2 regions of the Photorhabdus kleinii genome follow, and region 2 is predicted to be linked to the other one. Evidence: predicted binding sites of a transcription regulator. Region 2 holds the regulator's gene; the other holds the start of a gene.
The links. Region 2 encodes sigma-54, which starts transcription at its own class of promoters, with help from an activator protein. Its sites were predicted from a motif close to GTTGGCACANNTTTCGCTNT; they were not measured.

Region 1: the regulator sigma-54 is predicted to act here: its motif matches at 7,933-7,952, upstream of glnK (P-II family nitrogen regulator).

The regions. Positions count from the first base shown of each region.
Region 1 covers NZ_JAJAFY010000029.1:24,387-35,774, reverse strand. The annotation lists gene ppiD (peptidylprolyl isomerase) at 1-691, shown strand, start outside; gene LG003_RS14340 (ComEA family DNA-binding protein) at 844-1,218, shown strand; gene LG003_RS14335 (acyl-CoA thioesterase) at 1,375-1,782, shown strand; gene queC (7-cyano-7-deazaguanine synthase QueC) at 1,811-2,509, opposite strand; gene LG003_RS14325 (PLP-dependent cysteine synthase family protein) at 2,542-3,594, opposite strand; gene LG003_RS14320 (Lrp/AsnC family transcriptional regulator) at 3,722-4,183, shown strand; gene LG003_RS14315 (SmdA family multidrug ABC transporter permease/ATP-binding protein) at 4,270-6,039, shown strand; gene LG003_RS14310 (SmdB family multidrug efflux ABC transporter permease/ATP-binding protein) at 6,032-7,816, shown strand; gene glnK (P-II family nitrogen regulator) at 7,994-8,332, shown strand; gene amtB (ammonium transporter AmtB) at 8,355-9,638, shown strand; gene tesB (acyl-CoA thioesterase II) at 9,711-10,574, opposite strand; gene LG003_RS14290 (YbaY family lipoprotein) at 10,825-11,271, shown strand.
Region 2 covers NZ_JAJAFY010000008.1:80,184-91,571, reverse strand. The annotation lists gene ptsN (PTS IIA-like nitrogen regulatory protein PtsN) at 1-207, opposite strand, end outside; gene hpf (ribosome hibernation promoting factor) at 331-618, opposite strand; gene rpoN (RNA polymerase factor sigma-54) at 642-2,081, opposite strand; gene lptB (LPS export ABC transporter ATP-binding protein) at 2,109-2,834, opposite strand; gene lptA (lipopolysaccharide ABC transporter substrate-binding protein LptA) at 2,841-3,374, opposite strand; gene lptC (LPS export ABC transporter periplasmic protein LptC) at 3,355-3,933, opposite strand; gene kdsC (3-deoxy-manno-octulosonate-8-phosphatase KdsC) at 3,954-4,517, opposite strand; gene kdsD (arabinose-5-phosphate isomerase KdsD) at 4,535-5,503, opposite strand; gene LG003_RS07050 (calcium/sodium antiporter) at 5,527-6,501, opposite strand; gene mlaF (phospholipid ABC transporter ATP-binding protein MlaF) at 6,730-7,533, shown strand; gene mlaE (lipid asymmetry maintenance ABC transporter permease subunit MlaE) at 7,544-8,326, shown strand; gene mlaD (outer membrane lipid asymmetry maintenance protein MlaD) at 8,331-8,837, shown strand; gene mlaC (phospholipid-binding protein MlaC) at 8,871-9,500, shown strand; gene mlaB (lipid asymmetry maintenance protein MlaB) at 9,502-9,795, shown strand; gene ibaG (BolA family iron metabolism protein IbaG) at 10,069-10,323, shown strand; gene murA (UDP-N-acetylglucosamine 1-carboxyvinyltransferase) at 10,375-11,388, shown strand, end outside.

The DNA of each region.
Region 1 (11,388 bases), on a different contig from region 2:
TGATGCTGCTACCAGCGATAATGAATCTTTAGCTGCTGCTGAGGAAATTTCAGGTATTAAGGTTGTGACGACTGATTGGTTTGATCGTAATCATGTGCCGGCAGAGATTAACTTTAGTTCTGTTATTCATGCCATTTTTGAAGGCAATCTTGTTGATGGGCAGGGGCCAACAGGAACTAACTCTGATGTTATCTCCGTTGAAGGTGATCGTGCATTTGTTCTGCGTGTAGACAATTATAAACCAGAAACAGTACAACCCTTCGAAAAAGTTAAAGAACAGGTTACTGAACTGGTTAAACGTCAGAAAGCTGAAAAACAACTTCAAGTCGAAAGCGATAAGTTACTGGCCGCCTTAAAGGAAGGTAAAGGTGAGCAAGCCTTGAAAAATGCAGGTATTCAGTTTGGTGAACCCCAGGTTATTCAGCGTACATCTCAAGATAATATGTTAGTTAATGCAGTGTTCGCGTTACCACAGCCAAAAGAAGGTCAGGCAGAATATGGTTTGACGAAAAATAGTTTGGATGACGTTGTGCTGATTCAACTGGATAAAGTGACTCCAGGTGTTGTATCGGAGGAACAAATTAAAAACATGACGGGTGTTTACCAGAGTGAAATGGGTAACGCTATGCTGGAATCTTTGCTGATAAGTCTGCGTGAAAAAGCCAAAATTAAGTTAGGTCATATCGAATAAAAATTTGCGGAGAGTATCGCAAATATCTTTGTAATTATCTTGTCAATAAAGGCCGCTTTCGCGGCCTTTCGCATATCTGATCTTCGTCCATTGTGCTCAAATTTATCTGTGGCAATCTTTTTCTCGCTAATAAAACATGGAGGAATTCATATATGAAAAAATCGGGAATTTTATCTGTTCTGGTTGCTGGCTTGCTTTATGCGTGTGGCGGACAATTTGCGATTGCCGCCGAACAAGTAAAAGACAAAGTAGCTAAAACAGTCAGTATTACTAGCCATTCTTCATCAGAAAAGCAGCTACAGCAGCAGGAAGCTTTGAAAGTAGAGGAAAAAGGAAAGGTGAATATTAATACTGCAAGTGCAGAAGAGTTAGCAAAAGCACTGAATGGTATTGGAGTAAAAAAAGCACAGGGGATTGTTGAATATCGGGAAAAACATGGTGCATTTACTACGGTGGAACAATTACAAGAGGTTCAGGGAATAGGGCCAGTTTTCGTTGAACGAAACAGAAATAAGTTAAGCTACTAGTATATATTTCCCTCATCCTTATTCATGATTTATTTTGTGAATGAGGATGTTGTGATCAAGGTTGCAAATAAATCACTTTAATTAGTATGAATTTTTTGTTTTGCTATTGTGAAATCAGCTTGATCAGACGAGTGACATTAACATTAAGGCAATATTATGAGTTCAGTTATAAAAGTTCATGGTTATCATATAGATTTATTTCAACATGTGAACAATGCTCGCTACTTGGAATTTCTAGAAAGTGCTCGATGGGAGTGGCTGCATAAACACTCTGTAGTGGAATGGATACAGAAAAACAATGTTGGGTTTGCAGTGGTTAATATTAATATTAATTATCGCAGTTCAGCGGTTCTTGGTGATGAATTAGAGGTGGATTGCCGGTTGACGGAGCTGAGAAACAGGAGTGGCGTATTTTCTCAAGAAATTATACGCAAGAGGAATAATCAACTCATTGCAGATGCTAAAACTACGTTTGTCTGGATTGATAGGAAAACACAAAGAGCTTTGTCTATTGAAGGTGAATTACGTGAAATAATGGGAGTTTTGGTGCAAACAGGACAATGAGAGGAAAAAGCTCTCATTGCCATTTGGATTAAACTAAATGTGTTTTTGCTTTCATTTCAGTCATAATTTTCTCAGGCGCATTGAGATATTGTTCTAATCCGTTAGCTCTGAGATGACAAGCTGCACATGTACCACACCCATTACCTTGAATACCGTTGTAGCAAGTCAATGTCTGACTACGAATAAAGTCTAAATGCTGGTAGTAGTCGGACAATGCCCAAGTTTCAGCTTTGTTGAGCCACATCAATGGCGTCTCAAAGCGGATATTACGGGCAATGCCAAGGCTTACTGCTTTATTCAGTGCCTTGACAAATTCATCACGGCAATCAGGGTAGCCGGAAAAATCAGTTTCGCATACGCCGGTAATGACTGCTTCGGCTTCAACTTGGTAAGCATATATAGCAGCCAGCGTCAGGAATAAGATATTACGGCCAGGGACAAATGTACTGGGTATGGCACTTTTTTCACTTTCATTGTAATCGGGAACAGGAATATTATCACGAGTCAGACTGCTGAGAGCCAATTCGTTAAGTAATGTGACATCCAGTACTTTATGTGCGACAGCACCAAGAGAATGACTGATATTACGTGCAACATCAATTTCGGCACGATGGCGTTGACCATAATCAAAAGTGACACAATGTACTTCATCATATTGATTAATTGCCTGAATCAGGCAGGTAGTGGAATCTTGCCCCCCACTGAATACAACAACAGCTCGTCTCATTGTAACATCCTCATTGGAATAAAATGGTTATGTTACTTATAACTACAGAAATTGGGTAGTTGTTTGAGATAAGGTGAGATATCGCCGATGTTATTTTTTACCCAATCTGGATTGTAATAAGTATCGAGATAACGTTCACCACTGTCGCACAGTAAAGTTACTATTGCACCTTGTTCTCCACGCTCATGCATTTGGTTAGCAAGCAGAAGAGCTCCCCAGACATTAGTCCCCGTAGATGCGCCAACTTTTCTGCCTAGTAATTTTTCCAACCAGTAAATTGTTGCAATGCTGGCGCAATCGGGTATTTGGATCATGTCATCAATGACTGAGGGAATAAAAGAAGGCTCTGCTCTAGGGCGGCCAATACCCTCAATCTTGCTGCTATAATTGCCACGAATATCACAGCAATTTTGACGGTAATAGTCATAAAATATAGAGTTTTCTGGATCGACAACAATCAGTTTAGTGTTATGCCCTTGGTAACGGATATAGCGTCCTAAAGTTGCAGAAGTTCCCCCAGTACCAGCGCTCATAACAATATAATCTGGCTCAGGAAATGGTTCCATTTGCATCTGGCGAAAAATACTTTCAGCAATATTGTTGTTACCTCGCCAGTCTGTTGCTCGTTCGGCGTAGGTAAATTGATCCATATAATGACCATTTAGTTCTTTCGCTAGTCGTTCTGACTCGTCATATATTTGTGCTGAATGGTTAACAAAATGGCATTTACCCCCATAAAATTCAATTTCCTGAATTTTACGTTTCGCAGTGTATGAGGGCATAACAGCAATAAAAGGTAGCCCAAGCAGGCGGGCAAAATAGGCTTCGGATACAGCAGAGCTACCCGATGAGGATTCAATAACCGGGGTACCTTCCTTTATCCAACCATTACTAAGTGCGTAAAGGAATAAAGAACGAGCAAGCCTATGTTTCAGACTGCCGGTTGGATGGGTGCTTTCATCTTTTAGATATAAATGGATGCCTGGAAAAACTGGCAAATTAAGGCGGATAAGATGAGTGTCAGAGCTGCGTTGATGGTCTGCTTGAATCTCTCTGATTGCCTTGGTGGTCCAACTGTGTGACATTAATTATTAACTCTATAATTTAAAAGTAATTGGCAGCGGGTAGATTAACTTGATACTGGGAGAAATAGATTGTTATTTTTCTTAATATATGGTTTCTTTGTAGGAAAATTTTCTATAAGAGGTAGCTATGTTGGATAAAACAGACCGCAAGTTGCTTAAGTTACTACAGAAAGATTGTAGCCTGTCTCTGAATGCATTGGCGGAAGCTGTTAATCTTACCTCTACTCCTTGTTGGAAACGGTTAAAACGACTTGAAGATGAAGGCTATATCGTTGGCAAAGTTGCTTTGCTTGATAGCGAAAAATTAGGATTAGGGCTGACAGTGATTGTTATGATCAGAACTCAGCAGCATAGCAGTGGTTGGTATGAGCAATTTGTTGCATTTATAAAGCAAATGCCAGAAGTCTTGGCTTTTTATCGTATGGCTGGTGAGTGTGATTATTTAATGCACGTAGAAGTTGTGGATATGAAAAGTTATGATCTTTTCTACAAGCGTATGGTTAATGGTATTCCCGGGTTGATTGATGTGACATCGAGTTTTGCAATGGAAAAAATCAAATACACTACAGCATTACCGATACCAGATTAACCAATTATTAATTCATTGCGTTAGATCAATTATTCTGAGTGTCGTTCAACATTTTTACTATCTATTTCATTTCGGGATATACACGTGTGAGATTGTTTTCTCAATTAAGTTGGTATTTCTGTAGCGAGTGGCGTCGCTATCTTGGGGCAGTGACTCTGCTTATTATTATTTCTATTCTACTACTCATTCCTCCCTATCTGGTGGGTGTAATCGTTGATGGGATCAGCACTGCGTCTATGTCGTTTTACCAATTGATGGTGTGGGCGGGTGTTATACTGGTTATCGCATTGATTGTCTATATCTTGCGTTATATATGGCGTTTATGGTTGTTTGGGGCGTCATATCAATTAGCAGTGAAATTGCGGAATAATTTTTACCAGCAACTTAGCCGACAAAGCCCTGAATTTTATTTGCGTCACCGCACGGGAGATTTAATGGCTCGTGCGACTAATGATGTGGATCGGGTAGTATTTGCGGCCGGTGAAGGCGTGCTTACGTTAGTTGATTCACTAGTTATGGGTTGTGCAGTGCTGATTATGATGAGTATACAAATTAGTTGGCAATTAACTTTACTGTCTCTGTTACCTATGCCGATCATGGCAATCATTATTAAACGATATGGTGATCAACTTCATCGACGCTTTAAATCTGCACAAGGGGCATTTTCTGCTCTTAATAACCAGGCTCAGGAGAGTCTGACCAGTATTCGTATGATTAAGGCGTTCGGCCTTGAAGATTTGCAATCAAATCAGTTTGAACAAGTTGCAGTGGAAGCCGGTCGTAAGAATATGTATGTTGCCAGGGTGGATGCTCGATTTGATCCGACAATTTTTATTGCCATCGGTATGTCAAACTTACTAGCTATCGGTGGTGGTAGTTGGATGGTGTTGAATGGTGTTTTAACACTTGGTGAGCTTACCAGTTTTGTGATGTACCTTGGCTTAATGATTTGGCCAATGTTAGCGCTGGCATGGATGTTTAATATCGTTGAACGGGGAAGTGCCGCTTATAGTCGTATCCGTAGTTTGTTACAAGAGCCCCCGGTCATTGAGGATGGTATTGGTCATTTATTGCCTGAACGCGGTATTCTGGATGTGAATATCAAAGCGTTTAATTATCCGCAAAGTAATAAAACTGTTCTCAGTCAAATTAATTTCCAGTTATTACCTGGACAGTTATTAGGGATCTGTGGCCCAACTGGTTCAGGTAAGAGCACACTACTTGCGCTGATACAGAGACAATTTGATGTGACTGATGGAGAAATTCTTTTCCAGTCGCTCAAAATTGCGGATATTAAGTTAGATGAATGGCGGGCACGATTTGCTGTTGTCAATCAAACCCCCTTTTTATTTTCAGATACTGTTGCCAGTAATATCGCTTTGGGACGTACTGATGCAACACAGGAACAGATTGAAGAAGTTGCCCGCCTTGCCAATGTTCATGAAGATATTCTTCGTTTGCCTGAGGGGTATCAGACAGAAGTCGGCGAGCGAGGGGTAATGCTTTCTGGTGGGCAGAAGCAGCGTATTTCCATTGCAAGAGCATTACTTTTAGATGCAGAGATTTTGATTCTGGATGATGCTTTATCTGCGGTTGATGGGCAAACTGAACACAATATTTTACAAAACCTCAGTCAGTGGAGGCAACAACGGACGGTTATTATTAGTGCTCACCGCCTGTCTGCATTAACTGATGCTGATAATATTCTGGTGATGCAGCAAGGTTCTGTTATACATCAGGGACGGCATCAGCAACTGGCGGAGCAGCCAGGATGGTATCGTGATATGTATTATTATCAGCAACTTGAAGCAGCATTGGATGATGAGGAAACAGTAGAGGGAGATAAAGATGACTAAAGTTAGTCAATTGTGGCCGTCTCTGAAACGTCTGCTAGTTTATGGCAAGAATTATCGTAAGCCGTTGGGGCTAGCTGTACTCATGTTATGGGGGGCTGCAATTGCGGAAGTCAGTGGTCCAGTTCTCATTAGTTACTTTATCGATAATATGGTTGCAACGGGTAATATGCCTGCCAGGGTGGTTATCGGGTTGGCGGTAACTTTTATTATTCTGCAACTGATTACGGCTGTATTACATTATTTTCAGGCTTTATTGTTCAATCAAGTGTCAGTTGATGTGGTTCAGCAGCTTCGTACTGATGTGATGAATGCAGCATTGCGTCAGCCTCTGAGTGCTTTTGATAATCAACCGGTAGGGCAGTTGATTTCCCGTGTAACGAATGATACTGAAGTCATTAAAGATCTTTATGTCAATGTAGTTCCTACGGTATTTCGCAGCATGGCATTGATTGGTGCGATGCTGATTGCTATGTTTATATTGGAATGGCGCATGGCATTGATTGCAATTCTTATTTTTCCTGTCGTATTGATTGTTATGGCGATATATCAGCATTTTAGTACACCAATTGTCCGTCGGGTACGTAGTTATTTGGCTGATATTAATGATGAGTTTAACGAAGTCATTAATGGAATGAGTGTTGTTCAGCAGTTCCGGCAGCAGGCGCGTTTTGGTGAACGTATGTTATCAACCAGTCGGACTCATTATCAGGCGAGAATGCAAGCGTTGAGATTAGATGGGCTTTTGTTACGCCCATTACTGAGTTTGCTATCTGCTATGGTATTGTGCGGTCTTATCGTGTTGTTTGGAATTAGTGGGCCAGGGGCGATTGGTGTCGGGGTATTGTATGCTTTTATTAATTATTTGGGGCGGTTGAATGAACCACTGATTGAATTGACATCTCAGCAATCGATTCTGCAACAAGCTGTCGTTTCTGGTGAAAGAATATTTGAGTTAATGGATAGCCCTCAACAAGGTTATGGCATGGATAGTCAGCCACTGTCCAGTGGTCGAATTGATATAGAAAATGTCAGTTTTTCCTACAGGCATGGAAAAATAATTTTGCAAGATATTAATTTACAGGTTCCGGCTCATGGTTTTGTTGCTTTGGTTGGTCATACTGGCAGTGGTAAAAGTACGCTGGCAAATTTGCTGATGGGGTATTACCCGTGGCAGAAAGGGGAAATTTATCTTGATAGTCGGCCTGTATCATCTCTGTCTCATTCGGTATTACGCAATGGTGTGGCAATAGTTCAGCAGGACCCGGTTGTTCTTGTGGGCTCTTTCTTTGACAATATTACGCTTGGTCGGAATATTTCAGAAGAGAAGGTTTGGCAAGTACTGGAAACTGTTCAATTAGCTGGGTTAGTACGTACATTGCCTGATGGACTTCATACTATCTTGGGAGAGCAGGGTAATACGTTGGCAGCCGGTCAAAAACAATTGCTTGCTATGGCGAGAGTGTTAGTGCAAACGCCACAAATTTTGATCCTTGATGAAGCGACTGCAAATATTGATTCTGGTACGGAACAGGCGGTACAACAGGCTTTGAGATTGATTCGTCAACAAACAACATTGATCGTGATTGCTCATCGTTTGTCTACTATTGTGGAGGCTGATACTATTCTGGTGCTGCATCGTGGTGCAGTTGTTGAACAGGGATGCCATCAACAATTATTTGTGAGTCGTGGACGTTACTATCAGATGTATCAGTTGCAACAAGTAGGTGAGACATTAAATGAATGTGGCACAATCGCTGAGAAAGAGGTGCTAATTTAATCAAGCTTGCACTGATTCGGTGCACTCACGGGAGAGTATATTCGCTGCTCTCCTCCCTTCTTAATTCTCCATAATTTTTACTCTCTTTATTATTTGATTTTTATATGTTTTTAATTTCTGGCACGCCCTTTGCTATTTCCTTATTGAAAACATAATAGCCGGATGGAAGGGGGATGTATGAAGCTCATTACGACAATTATAAAACCATTCAAATTGGAGGATATTCGGGAAGTTCTCTCTGGTCTTGGTGTTCAGGGGTTGACCATAACAGAGGTAAAAGGATTTGGGCGTCAGAAAGGACATGCGGAGCTTTATCGTGGAGCGGAATATAGTGTCAATTTTTTACCTAAAATAAAGATAGATATTGCTGTAGCAGATGAATTGGTTGAGGAGGTAATTCATGCTATTCAGCAATCAGCTTTCACTGGAAAAGTTGGCGACGGTAAAATCTTTGTCATCGAATTGCAACAGGCTATTCGTATTAGAACAGGAGAAACTAACGATGCGGCACTGTAACTCACTGATAGAGAAGATAGATATGAAAAGAAAATTCTCTGTGGCTGCCGGTATTGTAGCCAGTTGCTTACCATCATTATCTCAGGCAGCGGAAGGTGTTGTTGATAAAGCTGATAATGCTTTTATGATGATTTGTACAGTCCTTGTTCTGTTTATGACGATTCCAGGAATTGCTCTGTTTTATGGTGGATTGCTACGGAATAAAAATGTTTTATCGTTAATGGCTCAGGTCATGGTGAGCTTTGCTTTAGTATGTGTATTATGGGTGATTTACGGTTACAGCTTGGCTTTTGAGCCAGGGAATGGTTTTTTCGGTGGTGTTAGTCAAGTGATGCTAAAAAATTTGGCATTCACTGACTTAAGTGGCAATTTTTATCAGCTAATTCATGTGGCATTTCAGGGTTCTTTCGCTTGTATCACAGTTGCTTTGATTATTGGTGCGTTAGGGGAGCGTATTCGCTTTCCGGCTTTGTTAGTTTTTAGTGTGCTGTGGTTGACATTTTCTTACCTGCCTATGGCGCATATGGTTTGGGGTGGGGGTGTGCTTTCACAAGATGGAGCATTGGATTTTGCTGGTGGTACGGTTGTTCATATTAATGCTGCTGTAGCTGGATTGGTTGGTGCTTACTTACTGGGAAAACGTACTGGCTTTGGGAAAGAAGCATTTAAACCCCATAACTTGCCGATGGTCTTCACTGGTACTGCTGTGCTCTATATTGGTTGGTTTGGTTTTAATGCTGGTTCTGCTAGTGCTGCTAATGAGATAGCTGCTCTAGCATTTTTAAATACCATTGTGGCGACTGCCGCCGCTATCCTGTCATGGGTTTTTGCAGAATGGTTTTTCCGTAATAAACCGTCTCTTTTAGGGGCATGTTCAGGCTGTATTGCTGGGCTGGTTGGTATTACACCTGCGGCGGGAATGGTTGGTGTTGGTGGTGCATTAATCATTGGTCTGATCGCGGGTTTTACCGGACTTTGGGGGGTGGTGGCCTTAAAACGGTGGTTACGTGTTGACGATGTGTGTGATGTATTCGGCATACACGGCGTATGTGGGATCGTAGGTTGCCTCCTAACAGGGGTTTTTACGGCTAAATCTTTGGGAGGGACAGGCCATGCAGAGGGTATAACCATGTTGGAACAAGTTGGTATTCAGGCTTTTAGTATACTGGTTTGTGTGATTTGGTCAGTCGTTGTTGCCTTTATTGCTTTTAAAATAGCAGATCTGTTGGTAGGGCTGAGGGTTACGGTTGAAATTGAAAGGGAAGGGTTGGATATTAATTCTCACGGAGAGAGTGCTTATAATTAAGTTGTAATATAAAAGGGCAGCAATAAGGCCATAAAATGTAATGCTGGTTTCTTAGTTTGCTGCCTTATTCATTTATCTATTGCGTTTCCTAATCAGACCTTCCTGTACAGTGGAAGCAACAAGTATCCCTTCACGATTATAAATCTGTCCCCGAACAAAACCACGGGCACCGGAAGCTGACGGACTATCTACAGCATATAGCAGCCAGTCGTCTAGTCTAAACGGGCGGTGGAACCACATAGAATGGTCAATTGTTGCTATCTGAATATTTTTCTCAAGGAACCCGACACCATGTGGCTGTAATGCTGTTGGCAGAAAGTTAAAATCGGAGGCATAGCCAAGTAGATATTGATGAATAAAAGGATTATCAGGCATATTGCCGTTACTGCGGAACCAAACATAGCGTATAGGCTCTTCTGGTGGACAATTGAATGGACTGTGATATTTTACGGGTCTCATTTCTAATGGGCAGGGAAAAAGAAGAGTATTCTGCATCTTTTGTGGCAGTAGATGCGACATTTTTTTCACGATTTCATCCTGAGGGATAAGTTCTTCTGGATAGGGTACATCCGGCATTATATTTTGGTGTTCAAAACTTTCTTCGTGACTTTGAAATGAGGCAGTCATATAAAAGATAGGCTTACCATTCTGAATTGCACTAACTCGCCGGGCACTAAAACTTCCTCCATCACGCAAAACCTCAACATCATAGACGATAGGTTTGTGACTGTCACCGGGGCGTAAGAAATAGCTATGGAAAGAGTTGCCCATTCGGTCATCGACAACGGTTTGTTTGGCAGCATACAGTGCCTGACCAATCACTTGTCCTCCGAAAACCTGAGGAAAACCGAGATCTTCGCTTTGCCCTCGGTAAATACCTTCCTCAATTTTTTCCAATTTCATCAAATTTATCAGATTCTGTAATGACTTGCTCATAATATGCCTTTGTTTTCTATTAGGTTATCGAGAGTACAAGGGATGATTATTGTCTCATTAATAGATGATTAATAAATAACTAAATTGTAAATGTTTTAAGTCCTAACAGCAGTGCAATAAAGAATGTGAGATTTATTGGCGTCTTATGTTCAAATTTTTAATCTATAATTCAAATGATTTAGATTTAATGATTTGATACTTCAATTTATTTTAATATTTATATAGATTAGTTAATAATGGAGGAATGTGTATGAAATTATGGCAGTTCCCCGCTGGCGTATTACTAGCGGTTGCTTTGGTTGGGTGTAATGCCAAAGGTGCTGAGGTAGTAGATGCTCAGGTGGGAAAGATTGAAAATCCAATGAAACGGTCTTTTGTTGAAGGTAATATTAATATACTACAGCGTATAGCATTGCCAGCAGATGCTGTTCTGACAGTGGCGTTATCTGATGTATCTTTGGCTGATGCACCTTCAGTTATTCTGTCTCAGAAGGTAGAGCGTTTAGGTGGGAAACAATCACCTTTCCATTTTGTTTTGCCTTATCAGCCAAACAAAATTAAGCCGAATGCACGCATTGTTGTCAGAGCTTCTGTTTCGCTGCATAGCCGCTTGATGTTTGTTACAGATACCGCATATGAAGTGATTAATAATGGGAAGACTAAAGATGTCGAAATTACGTTGAAAGCCGTTAGATAATACATTTCCTTATTGTATTGATTTGCAATGTGCAATAAATCAGCATTCGGGTCTGCCTGTCTTGCTATTTAAGTAGGTATGAATGATAATGGCACCGCTTTAGAGTTAAAGCAACAC
Region 2 (11,388 bases):
AGCAATACCACTGCCAATTCCAGTAGTACCTACTTTTTCTCGGGTTAATATTGCTTCGAATACGACATTTTCTGGTAACTTAAGCTGCTTAGATGCTAGCTCACTGATAATCTCTAAAGCCCGTTTTTTGCTCGAACAATGTACATTATTGCGCGTACATGCGAGGGAAAGCACAGAGCTTAGTAGTAAATCTGCTTGATTATTCATTTTCCTATTCACTTAGGTGCTTATTGATACAGGATGCCATAGGTTATCTGTGGCATCCTGTATTTGCGCACTGTTTTACAGCAATACTCTGCTGTTGTTACTACATTCTTTGTTAACTAACTGTTAATGATGTCTCAGTTTGTCTTTATGTTTGGTTAATTGACGCGCCAGTTTATCGACCAGTCCATCAATTGCTGCATACATATCTTCATGTTCTGATGATGCGTGCAACTCACCTCCGTTAATGTGTACAGTAGCTTCGGCGATTTGTTGTACCTTTTCCACTCGGAGGATTACCTGAGTCAGGTTGATCCTGTCGAAATATTGATCCAGTTTGCTGCATTTTGCAGTGATAATGTCGCGTAATGCATCAGTAATTTCAATATTGTGGCCGGTTATTTTGAGTTGCATATTGTCTTCCTTCTCTGTTCATTTCAAACCAGACGCTTACGTTGGTTTGATGGCGGAATGGATAACGACTCTCGATATTTTGCGACAGTCCGTCGGGCAACCATGATGCCTTGATCGGCTAGCATGCTCGTCAGTTTGCTGTCACTGAATGGTTTGGCGGGGTTCTCCGCTGCTACCAGTTTTTTCACCAAAGCCCGTATTGCAGTTGAAGAGGCTTCGCCTCCACTTTCTGTATTGACATGGCTGGAGAAAAAATACTTCAATTCAAAAATACCACGTGGGCTGTGCAGGAATTTCTGGGTGGTTACCCTGGAAATGGTAGATTCATGCATATCAATCTGGAAAGCAATGTCTGCCAAAACCATAGGTTTCATATACTCTTCACCATGTTCAAAAAATTCCTGTTGCTGCTCTACAATACAACGCGCAACTTTCAGCAGAGTATCATTTCGGCTTTCCAGGCTTTTGATAAGCCACTTGGCCTCTTGTAGGTTATTACGGATAAACTGACTGTCACTTTCATTGCGCGTATGTTGCCCAAGCTCTGCATAATGCTGATTAATGTGTAAACGGGGGATACTATCTGTATTCAATTCTACTTGCCAGTGTTCACTCTCTTTTCGAACCAGTATATCGGGGATGACATATTCTGATTCGCCGGTGTTTATTGCCAGGCCAGGCTTCGGTTCAAGTGACTGGATTAAATTTATGACCTCTTTCAGAGTATCTTCTTTCAAGCGACTTAGGCGGGTTAAATTGCGGAAATCCCGATGACCTAATAGCTCCAGATGTTCGCAAACGATCAGTCTCGCCTCTTCCAAATAAGGTGTTTCTGGTGGAAACATTGATAGCTGGACTAGTAGACAATCTTTTAGATCACGAGCGGCGACACCGATAGGATCGAAATGTTGTATTTGTTTTAGCACCGCTTCCACTTCTGCCAGAGTAAGTTGAGCGTCGCCAATGCTGACAAGAATATCTTCTAATGGCACAGTGAGATAGCCAGTATCATCTACGGCATCAATGATTGATGTCGCAATTGCCGCATCTGTTTCGGTGAAAGGGGTGAGCTCTGCCTGCCACATCAAATAGTCTTGCAAGGTTTGAACGGTTTCACCTTGGTAAAGTGGCAGTTCGTCGTCGTTATAGTCATTGCGTGTCCCGGAAGGTGTGCCAGCGGTGTAAATTTCATCCCAACTGGCATCCAGGGGTAACTCGTCTGGCATATCCTTTTGTTGCAAGGCATCAAGCGTATCCATAGCTTCCGTTTCGTTATCGGGAAGTTCCTGATTGCTAATTTCCTGATGATCTTCATCCTGTTCAAGCAAAGGGTTCATTTCTAACGCTTGTTGTATTTCCTGTTGGAGTTCAAGCGTAGAAAGTTGCAACAAACGAATAGCTTGTTGGAGCTGTGGTGTCATAGCCAGTTGCTGGCTAAGCCTGAGTTGCAAACTTTGCTTCATAGCGTTAAATCAATTCTCCTGGCCGAATTAGAGCCGGAAACCTTCGCCTAAATAAACGCGCTTCACCTGTTCATTATTAAGAATATCATTAGGTGTGCCGTGAGCAATCAGATGCCCTTGGCTGACAATATAAGCACGTTCGCATACATCCAATGTTTCACGGACATTGTGGTCTGTGATAAGGACCCCGAGTCCATAATCTCTCAAATGCTGAATAATCTTCTTGATATCGATGACTGAGATAGGATCTACGCCGGCGAAAGGCTCATCCAGCAAAATAAATTTAGGATTAGCTGCCAGCGCTCTGGCAATCTCTACGCGGCGACGTTCACCTCCGGAAAGTGATTGACCAAGATTGTCACGTAGGTGGCTGATATGAAACTCTTCCATCAGCTCTTCGGCACGTTCTTTCCGCTGTTCTTGAGTCAAATCCTGGCGGATCTCCAATACAGCCATCAGGTTGTCGAATACGCTTAGACGGCGGAAAATAGAAGCTTCCTGAGGCAAATAACCGATACCACGTCGTGCCCGTTCGTGAAGTGGCAGTAGGCTAATATCTTCATTATCAATGGTAATTGTCCCGGTATCCCGTGAAACGATACCGACGACCATATAGAAAGTCGTCGTTTTCCCTGCACCGTTCGGACCAAGCAGGCCGACAATTTCGCCGGAGTTCACGTTTAGGCTGACATTTTCAACGACCTTACGGCCTTTGTAAGCTTTTGCCAGGTTTTCTGCGTTTAGTATTGCCATATATCGTTATTTACTCTTGTTGTTAACCCCAGGGCCTTCTTCTTGTAATTGAGAAGGTAGTAGGACGGTTGTCACTCGTTTACCTTTGTCACTAAACGCTTCCATTTGCTGAGTTGGGACTAGATAGGTGATACGGTCGCCTTTTATATTGCTGTCTAACTGTTCCAAATAGGCATTGCCAGTGAGTGTAACCAGCTCTTTATCCATTTCGTAACGCATTTTGGAACCGCGGCCCTTGATTGGTTTGCCATTGTCCTGTAGTTGATAGAAGGTTACTGGATTGCCAAATGCTTCAATAACCATTTTCTTAGAATCGCCATCTGGGCGAGTCACAACAACTTTGTCAGCGCGGATATCGATAGAACCCTGTTTGATGATCACATCTTCTGTAAATGTGGAAGTGTTTCTTGTCATGTCAAGGGCTTGTTTAACAGAATCGATAGAAATGGGTTTCTGTGTGTCATCTTTCAGTGCCATAGCGGGAAGACTGACTACAAAGATAGCACTGGCAATAAAAGCATTACGGATTCTGTTTTTCATGTTGGATTTCATAGTAGGTGTTAACCTTTTCAATCAGTTCAGCGGTTTTGTTTCGCAGGTTGCCACGCATTTTCATACCGACGGATTTTAGCCCGACACCAATCAGTGTGACCTGATCGTCAGATGAAACATCCTGAGTGACCAGGTTGATGATAGCGTTCTCTGTAGTAATACGTTGTAATTGTGACGTATTAGTCAGACTGTCAACCTGTACGTCTCCGTAAAGATAGAGCATTTTGTCATTAGTTAGTTTGGCTTTGTTAGCACGAACTGTCCATGTAGCAATGGCATTTGAGTCATAAGTAATTAATACCGGTTTGGTAAACCAGGTAAGTTTTGACTCTGCATAGTTCTGGACGTCATCAGCGACCAGTTTATACGTCAGTTTCCCCGTAGGGTCATAAACAAAAGTTATAGCTTCCTGACTTTGATAGGTTGGCTGACTGTTATCTGTGGCAGAAGATGATTTAATCTCATCTGAATCAGACAAGTTCCAGCCAATTAACGCCAGGATGATTAATACCAGAGTTATCACCAACCAGGATTTGATTCTATCCATTCTCGTTTCACTTCAACCTACTATATTGATAATCCTTTGGCCTCTTCCAGCTTATTCTGAGCAAAAAGCACCAAATCACAAAGTTCCCTTACCGCACCGTGTCCCCCTGCAATTTGGGTGACATAATGCGCTTTTGGTAAGAGTAATGGATGTGCATCCGCCACAGCGACAGATAACCCCACTTGTTCCATGACAGGCCAGTCAATCAGATCATCACCAATATAAGCAACCTGTTCTGGTTTTAATCCCAGTTTATCTAACAATTCTTTGTACGCCAAAACCTTATCACTTTGTCCTTGGTAAAGATGTGTAATACCCAAGGTGTTTGCTCGATCTTCCAGCAATTTTGCTTTACGGCCGGTAATAATAGCGACTTCGATTCCTGAAGTAATTAAGCAGCGAATTCCGTAACCATCTCTAACATTAAATGTTTTTAATTCTTCACCGTTATTGCCCATATAGATCCGGCCATCGGACATAACACCGTCAACATCGCAAATCAGTAAGCGGATTTTACGGGCTTTTTCAATAACGTCTTTATTAACTGGACCATAACAGGTGTCCAAATAAACTAATTGGCTCATTAAGGCGTTTTCTCCGGTTACACCACACCAGCTTGTAGCAGGTCATGCATATGTAATACACCAAGCAATTTATTGTCCTCTGCAACCAATAAGGACGTGATATGGTGTGACTGCATTAAGTTCAATGCATCAACTGCAAGGGCATTCGGTTTGATGCGGATGCCACCTGTTGTCATAACATCTGAAATTTTGACATTGTACAAATCGACGCCCATATCAAACACTCGCCGTAAGTCACCATCAGTAAAAATACCATCAATATACATATTTTCATCGCAAATGACGGTCATACCCAGTTTTTGTCGGGTGATTTCGAGCAGCGCTTCGCGTAAGGTGGCGTGACGATTAACCTTTGGAATATCATCGCCTGTATTCATCAAATCACTCACCAGTAGCAGAAGTTTGCGTCCAAGAGTGCCGCCTGGATGTGATAGTGCGAAATCTTCAGCAGTAAAGCCGCGTGCCTGGAGCAATGCAACCGCTAAAGCATCACCCATAACCAGTGTTGCAGTGGTACTGGTTGTAGGAGCCAAACCTAGCGGACAAGCTTCCTGTGGGACTTTGATACACAGGTGGATATCGGCGGCTTTTCCCATATTACTGTTGTAATTGTTAGTCATGCAGATAAGCGGGATTTTTTGGCGTTTTAATGCGGGAATCAGCGACAAAATTTCACTGGATTCACCCGAATTTGAGATGGCTAAAACAATGTCTTTAGGTGTGATCATGCCGAGATCGCCGTGGCTAGCTTCTCCCGGATGAACGAAAAAGGATGGTGTACCGGTGCTGGCGAAAGTGGCAGCAATTTTACACCCGATATGGCCGGATTTACCCATCCCCATGACAATCACTTTACCTTCGCAGTTGAACATCAGTTCACAGATACGGTCAAAATCTCCGTTTATATGTTGTTCAAGTTCTGTTAATCCATCCCGTTCTATGTGTAATACTTTTTTACCCGCTTGCTGAAAATCAATCTTAGGCATTTCTTTTTCCTACTCATTCGTGTTTATTTAATGCTGTAATTGGAAATAAACAGTACGATAAAATAAGCGATAAAGCAGCTTAATAACAGGACACCTTTAAATCGGTTTAATCGGTGTTTACGACCCAGACAAAATGCAGTAAATATTATGCTGGCTACCATCATTACCCAAAAGTCACGATGGAAAGATTCAGGTGAAATGGCGGCTGGTGAGAGTAATGCGGGAAGGCCCAAAACAATTGATATATTGAATATATTCGAACCTATAATATTCCCGAATGCAATGTCATCTTCGCCTTTGAATGCTGCGGCAATAGAGGTTGCTAATTCTGGCAGGCTGGTACCGACCGCAAGCACGGTAAGCCCGATAACTAATTCACTGATGCCATAAATGCGGGCAATAACAGTTGCATTATCAATAACCATACGAGTTGCCATAGGTAAAATAAGTAACCCTAATAGAATCCAAAGTAGGGCAATGTGTTTATTGCCTTCGACCGGTAATTCCGCAGCCTGTTCTTGCGTATAAATATCCGCTTCGGCACGGCGCGGTAGAGCAACCATTTTTATCATCAGTAAGATATACACTATGGCGGAAGCGAGTAATACCAACCCATCCATCCGGCTGAGATAGTGATCACTCATTAAATAACCACAGAAGACGGTGAGCAGTAGCATCAATAGCAGTTCCTGCCGCAGGATATCTGATTTTACTTCCATTGGGCGAATAAATGCAGCAGCACCGGGTATTAGTAGCAGATTAGTAATGTTGGAGCCAATAACATTACCCACGGCCATATCAGGTTGACTATCTAGCATTGCAGTAACTGAAACCATTAATTCTGGTAGAGAAGTTCCAATGCCAACAATGGTAATACCAATAATAAATGGAGGCAGTCCCAGAGTACGGGCAAAAATTGCAGCACCATATACTAATCTATCGGAACCATATACCAGTAAAATCAACCCGGCAATTAGAAGTAAAAAGGTCAGAAGCATGAAGCGTCCCTTGTAAGGTATATTCCGAATTAATGTTAACGCTGGTTGATTTTCTAAACAAAAATTGTCTGCCCAGTTAGATGGGGTATATTCTGACGGCGGTGGATAGAAAAGTAAAATTTGTCATCACATTAATGGCGAAAATTTTCCCGTTTTTTTGTAGTATATATGATTAATATATGAACCAAATATTAAAGCCAATTTATTAACCGTTAAGGGCTATCAATAATGAATCGACAGACAGCAAATCTCATCGAGATCCGTGGTATGTATTTTACCCGTGGTAACCGTTTGATTTTTGCTGATATTAATCTAGTTGTGCCTAGAGGAAAAGTCACTGCAATTATGGGGCCTTCTGGGATAGGGAAAACGACACTATTACGATTAATTGGTGGTCAGTTACGTCCTGAACGTGGAGAGATCTGGTTTGATGGTGACAATATTCCTGCTTTATCCCGTTCTCACTTGTATGCTGCTCGCAAGAAGATGAGTATGCTGTTTCAATCTGGGGCATTATTCACTGATCTCAATGTCTTTGAGAACGTTGCTTTTCCGCTGCGTGAACATACGAATCTGCCTGAAGAAATTATACAGACCACGGTAATGATGAAATTAGAGGCGGTAGGGTTACGTGGTGCCGCGAATTTGATGCCTTCCGAACTTTCCGGTGGTATGGCAAGGCGTGCGGCTCTGGCTCGTGCTATTGCACTTGATCCTGATCTGATTATGTTTGATGAGCCTTTTGTTGGTCAGGACCCGATTACGATGGGGGTTTTGGTGAAGTTGATTGATGAGCTGAATAAGGCACTTGGCGTTACCTGTGTGGTTGTTTCCCACGATGTACCGGAAGTTCTGAGCATTGCAGATTACGCTTATATTATCGCTGAACAACAGATTATTGCTGAGGGTACAGCTCAACAGTTGCATTCTAATTCTGATAGGCGAGTACGGCAATTTCTGGATGGTATTGCTGATGGGCCAGTACCTTTCCGTTTCCCGGCAGGGGATTATAAAACTGAGTTATTAGGATAATGGGATGTTAATGTTAACACAGGCGCTGGCGGCACTTGGCCGACGGGCCATTGAAGTGTTTGCCTCTTTTGGTCGTGCAGGTTTTATGCTTTTCCGCGCGATAATTGGCAAGCCAGAACCCGCCAGACAATGGCCGTTACTCCGACAGCAGCTTTACAGCGTGGGTGTTCGGTCATTATTGATTATTATCGTTTCAGGGCTGTTTATTGGCATGGTGCTTGGCCTACAGGGGTATCTGGTACTGACAACATACAGCGCAGAAGCCAGTCTTGGTATGATGGTGGCGATATCTCTGTTACGTGAATTGGGGCCGGTGGTCACGGCACTGTTGTTTGCTGGTCGAGCAGGATCAGCCCTGACCGCAGAAATCGGTTTGATGAAAGCCACGGAGCAAATTTCCAGCCTGGAGATGATGGCGGTAGATCCATTACGGCGTGTGATAGCGCCCCGTTTCTGGGCCGGGTTTATCAGTATGCCGCTATTATCTTTGATTTTTGTTGCGGTAGGTATTTGGGGCGGTGCGATGGTTGGTGTTGATTGGAAGGGGATTGACAGTGGCTTCTTCTGGTCTTCCATGCAGTCTGCTATCGAGTGGCAGAAAGATTTGCTGAATTGTTTTATTAAAAGTGTCGTTTTCGCCATTACTGTGACCTGGATTGCTCTATTCAATGGTTATGATGCGATCCCGACTTCAGAAGGGATCAGCCGAGCAACGACCAGAACGGTAGTTCATGCGTCGTTAACGGTTTTAGGTTTGGATTTTGTGCTGACAGCACTCATGTTTGGGAACTAAGCCAATGCAAAGCAAGAAAAGTGAAATTTGGGTTGGATTTTTTGTCTTGATTGCACTGGCTGCAATCGTCTTTTTATGCCTAAAAGTGGCAGACATTAAATCGGTAGGCAACCAGCCAACTTACCGTTTGTACGCAACTTTTGACAATATTGGTGGCCTGAAAGTGCGTTCACCGGTAAAAATTGGGGGTGTGGTGATTGGTCGTGTTGCAAGTATCTCTCTTGATGAAAAAACTTATACGCCGCAAGTGGCACTGGATATTATGAAGCAATATGACCATATCCCTGATACCAGTTCTCTTTCCATTCGTACTTCTGGCCTATTAGGTGAACAATATATTGCCTTGAATATAGGGTTTGAAGATCCCGATATGGACACCCGTATTCTGAAAGAGGGTGATCGCGTACAGGATACCAAATCAGCAATGGTACTTGAGGATCTTATCGGCCAGTTCTTGTATAAGAGTGGTGATAATGTTCAAAGTGGGTCAGAGCACACGCCGACACCCTAGCCAGCAACTGAATATCATTAAGAGGAACCCATTATGTTGAAGAGATTATTAATGGTGGCGCTATTGGTTTTCGCGCCATTAGCGAGCGCAGTTGATCAAACGAATCCTTATAAGCTGATGCAGGATGCGGCGGAAAAGACTTTTACTCGTTTGAAAAACAGCCAATCACAAATTCGTCAAAACCCAGATTATCTGCGTAAAGTGGTGAAAGAGGAGCTACTGCCTTATGTCCATATCAAATACGCAGGGGCATTGGTTCTGGGGAAATACTATAAAGATACGACTCCAGAGCAGCGCAAGGCTTATTTTGTTGCATTTGAATCTTATCTTGAGCAGGCCTATGGGCAGGCTTTGGCAATGTATCATAATCAAACTTACCAGATTGACCCTGAAAAGCCGTTAGGGGACAGCAATGTTATTGCTATTCGTGTCACTATTATCGATTCGAATGGCCGTCCTCCTGTCCGTCTTGATTTCCAATGGCGCAAAAACAGCAAAACTGGTTACTGGCAGGCATTTGATATGATTGCAGAGGGCGTCAGTATGATTACGACTAAACAGAGTGAATGGGCCTCTATCTTGCGTCAGCAAGGTATTGATGGCTTAACTAAGCAGCTTGAAATCAGTGCCCGTCAGCCAATTACTCTGGAAGAGAAAAAATAAGATGGCTGAGAGTCTGATCTGGGAAAAAACAGGGCAAACATTGATTCTCAAGGGCACTTTGGATCGTAATAGTTTGCTTCCTCTCTGGCAGCAAAAAGAGAAATTATTGGCTGATATTGACAGCATCAATGTGTCACAACTTGAATATGTGGATTCTACCGGGTTAGCTCTTTTAGTCCGTTTCAAACATCATATGCAAAAGAGAGGGGATAAATTGCGCTTTTCTGGCATTGATGAACGGCTTAACACCCTGATTAAGCTCTATGATCTGCAAGAAATGATCATTGATAGCTAACCGATAATCTCATTAATTATCTGTACATACCCTATGGATTTCAAGATGCATCGCGACGGCAAGGGAACGAATCCCCGGGAGCATAGATAACGATGTGACTGGGGTGAGTGAGTGCAGCCAACAAAGAGGCAACTTGAAAGATGACGGGTATAATCAGCGCCTTTGTAAGCAGAGATGTTACAAGGGCGTTTTCACAGTTTAAGAATAAGCAGGATTCTATTAGGATAGATGGCTGTCTATTATTTATTTCTAACTACAGAACATTGAGCAATTATGGATACTAATGAGATTAAGCAAGTGCTGATAGATAAATTAGCACTGGATGAAGTCATTGTTAACGGAGATGGCAGCCATTTCCAGGTTATTGTGGTTGGTGAGATGTTTGCCGGTATGAGTCGGGTAAAACAGCAGCAAGCCGTTTATGCGCCTTTAATGGAATACATTGCTGACAATCGTATTCATGCCTTGTCAATTAAAGCCTACACGCCGGATGATTGGAAACGGGATCGCAAGCTCAACGGTTTTTAATGTTGTTTGCCTCGCTGCGAACAGCAAATTATATAAAGAGAGTAGTCACAGATGGATAAATTTCGTGTGAAAGGACCCACTCGTCTATCGGGTGAGGTTACTATTTCCGGGGCAAAAAATGCTGCACTGCCAATCCTGTTCGCCGCGTTGTTGGCTGAAGAGCCTGTTGAGTTGCAAAATGTTCCAGAATTGAAAGATATTGATACCACTATCAAATTATTGAATCGTCTTGGGACCAACGTTGAACGTAATGGTTCTGTATTTGTGGACGCCCGCGATGTGAATCAATATTGCGCGCCTTACGAGCTAGTAAAAACCATGCGTGCATCTATTTGGGCGTTAGGTCCTTTGGTAGCGCGTTTTGGTCAGGGGCAAGTTTCTTTACCGGGTGGTTGTGCTATTGGCGCTCGCCCGGTTGATCTGCATATCAGTGGCTTGGAACAGTTAGGTGCTGAAATTGTGCTGGAAGAGGGCTACGTCAAGGCTTCCGTTAATGGGCGTCTGAAAGGGGCTTGCATTGTGATGGATAAAGTCAGCGTTGGAGCGACAGTTACGATTATGACCGCGGCAACGTTGGCTGAAGGGACAACCGTTATTGAGAACGCAGCACGTGAACCTGAAATCGAAGATACGGCTAATTTTCTCAATACCTTGGGTGCAAAAATCACAGGCGCTGGCACTGACCATATCATCATTGAAGGTGTGGAACGCCTTGGTGGTGGTGTATACCGTGTACTACCTGATCGGATTGAAACGGGAACATTTCTTGTTGCGGCTGCGATATCCGGTGGCAAGGTAGTTTGCCGTCATGCTCAGCCTGATACGCTGGATGCGGTATTGGCTAAATTGCGTGAGGCGGGGGCGGATATTGAAATAGGTAAAGATTGGATAAGTCTCGATATGCACGGTAAGCGCCCTAAAGCTGTGACATTACGTACAGCTCCTCACCCCGGTTTCCCGACCGATATGCAGGCTCAGTTCAGCTTACTGAATTTGGTTGCTGAAGGTGCTGGTATGATCACCGAAACTATTTTCGAAAACCGTTTTATGCATATCCCTGAATTA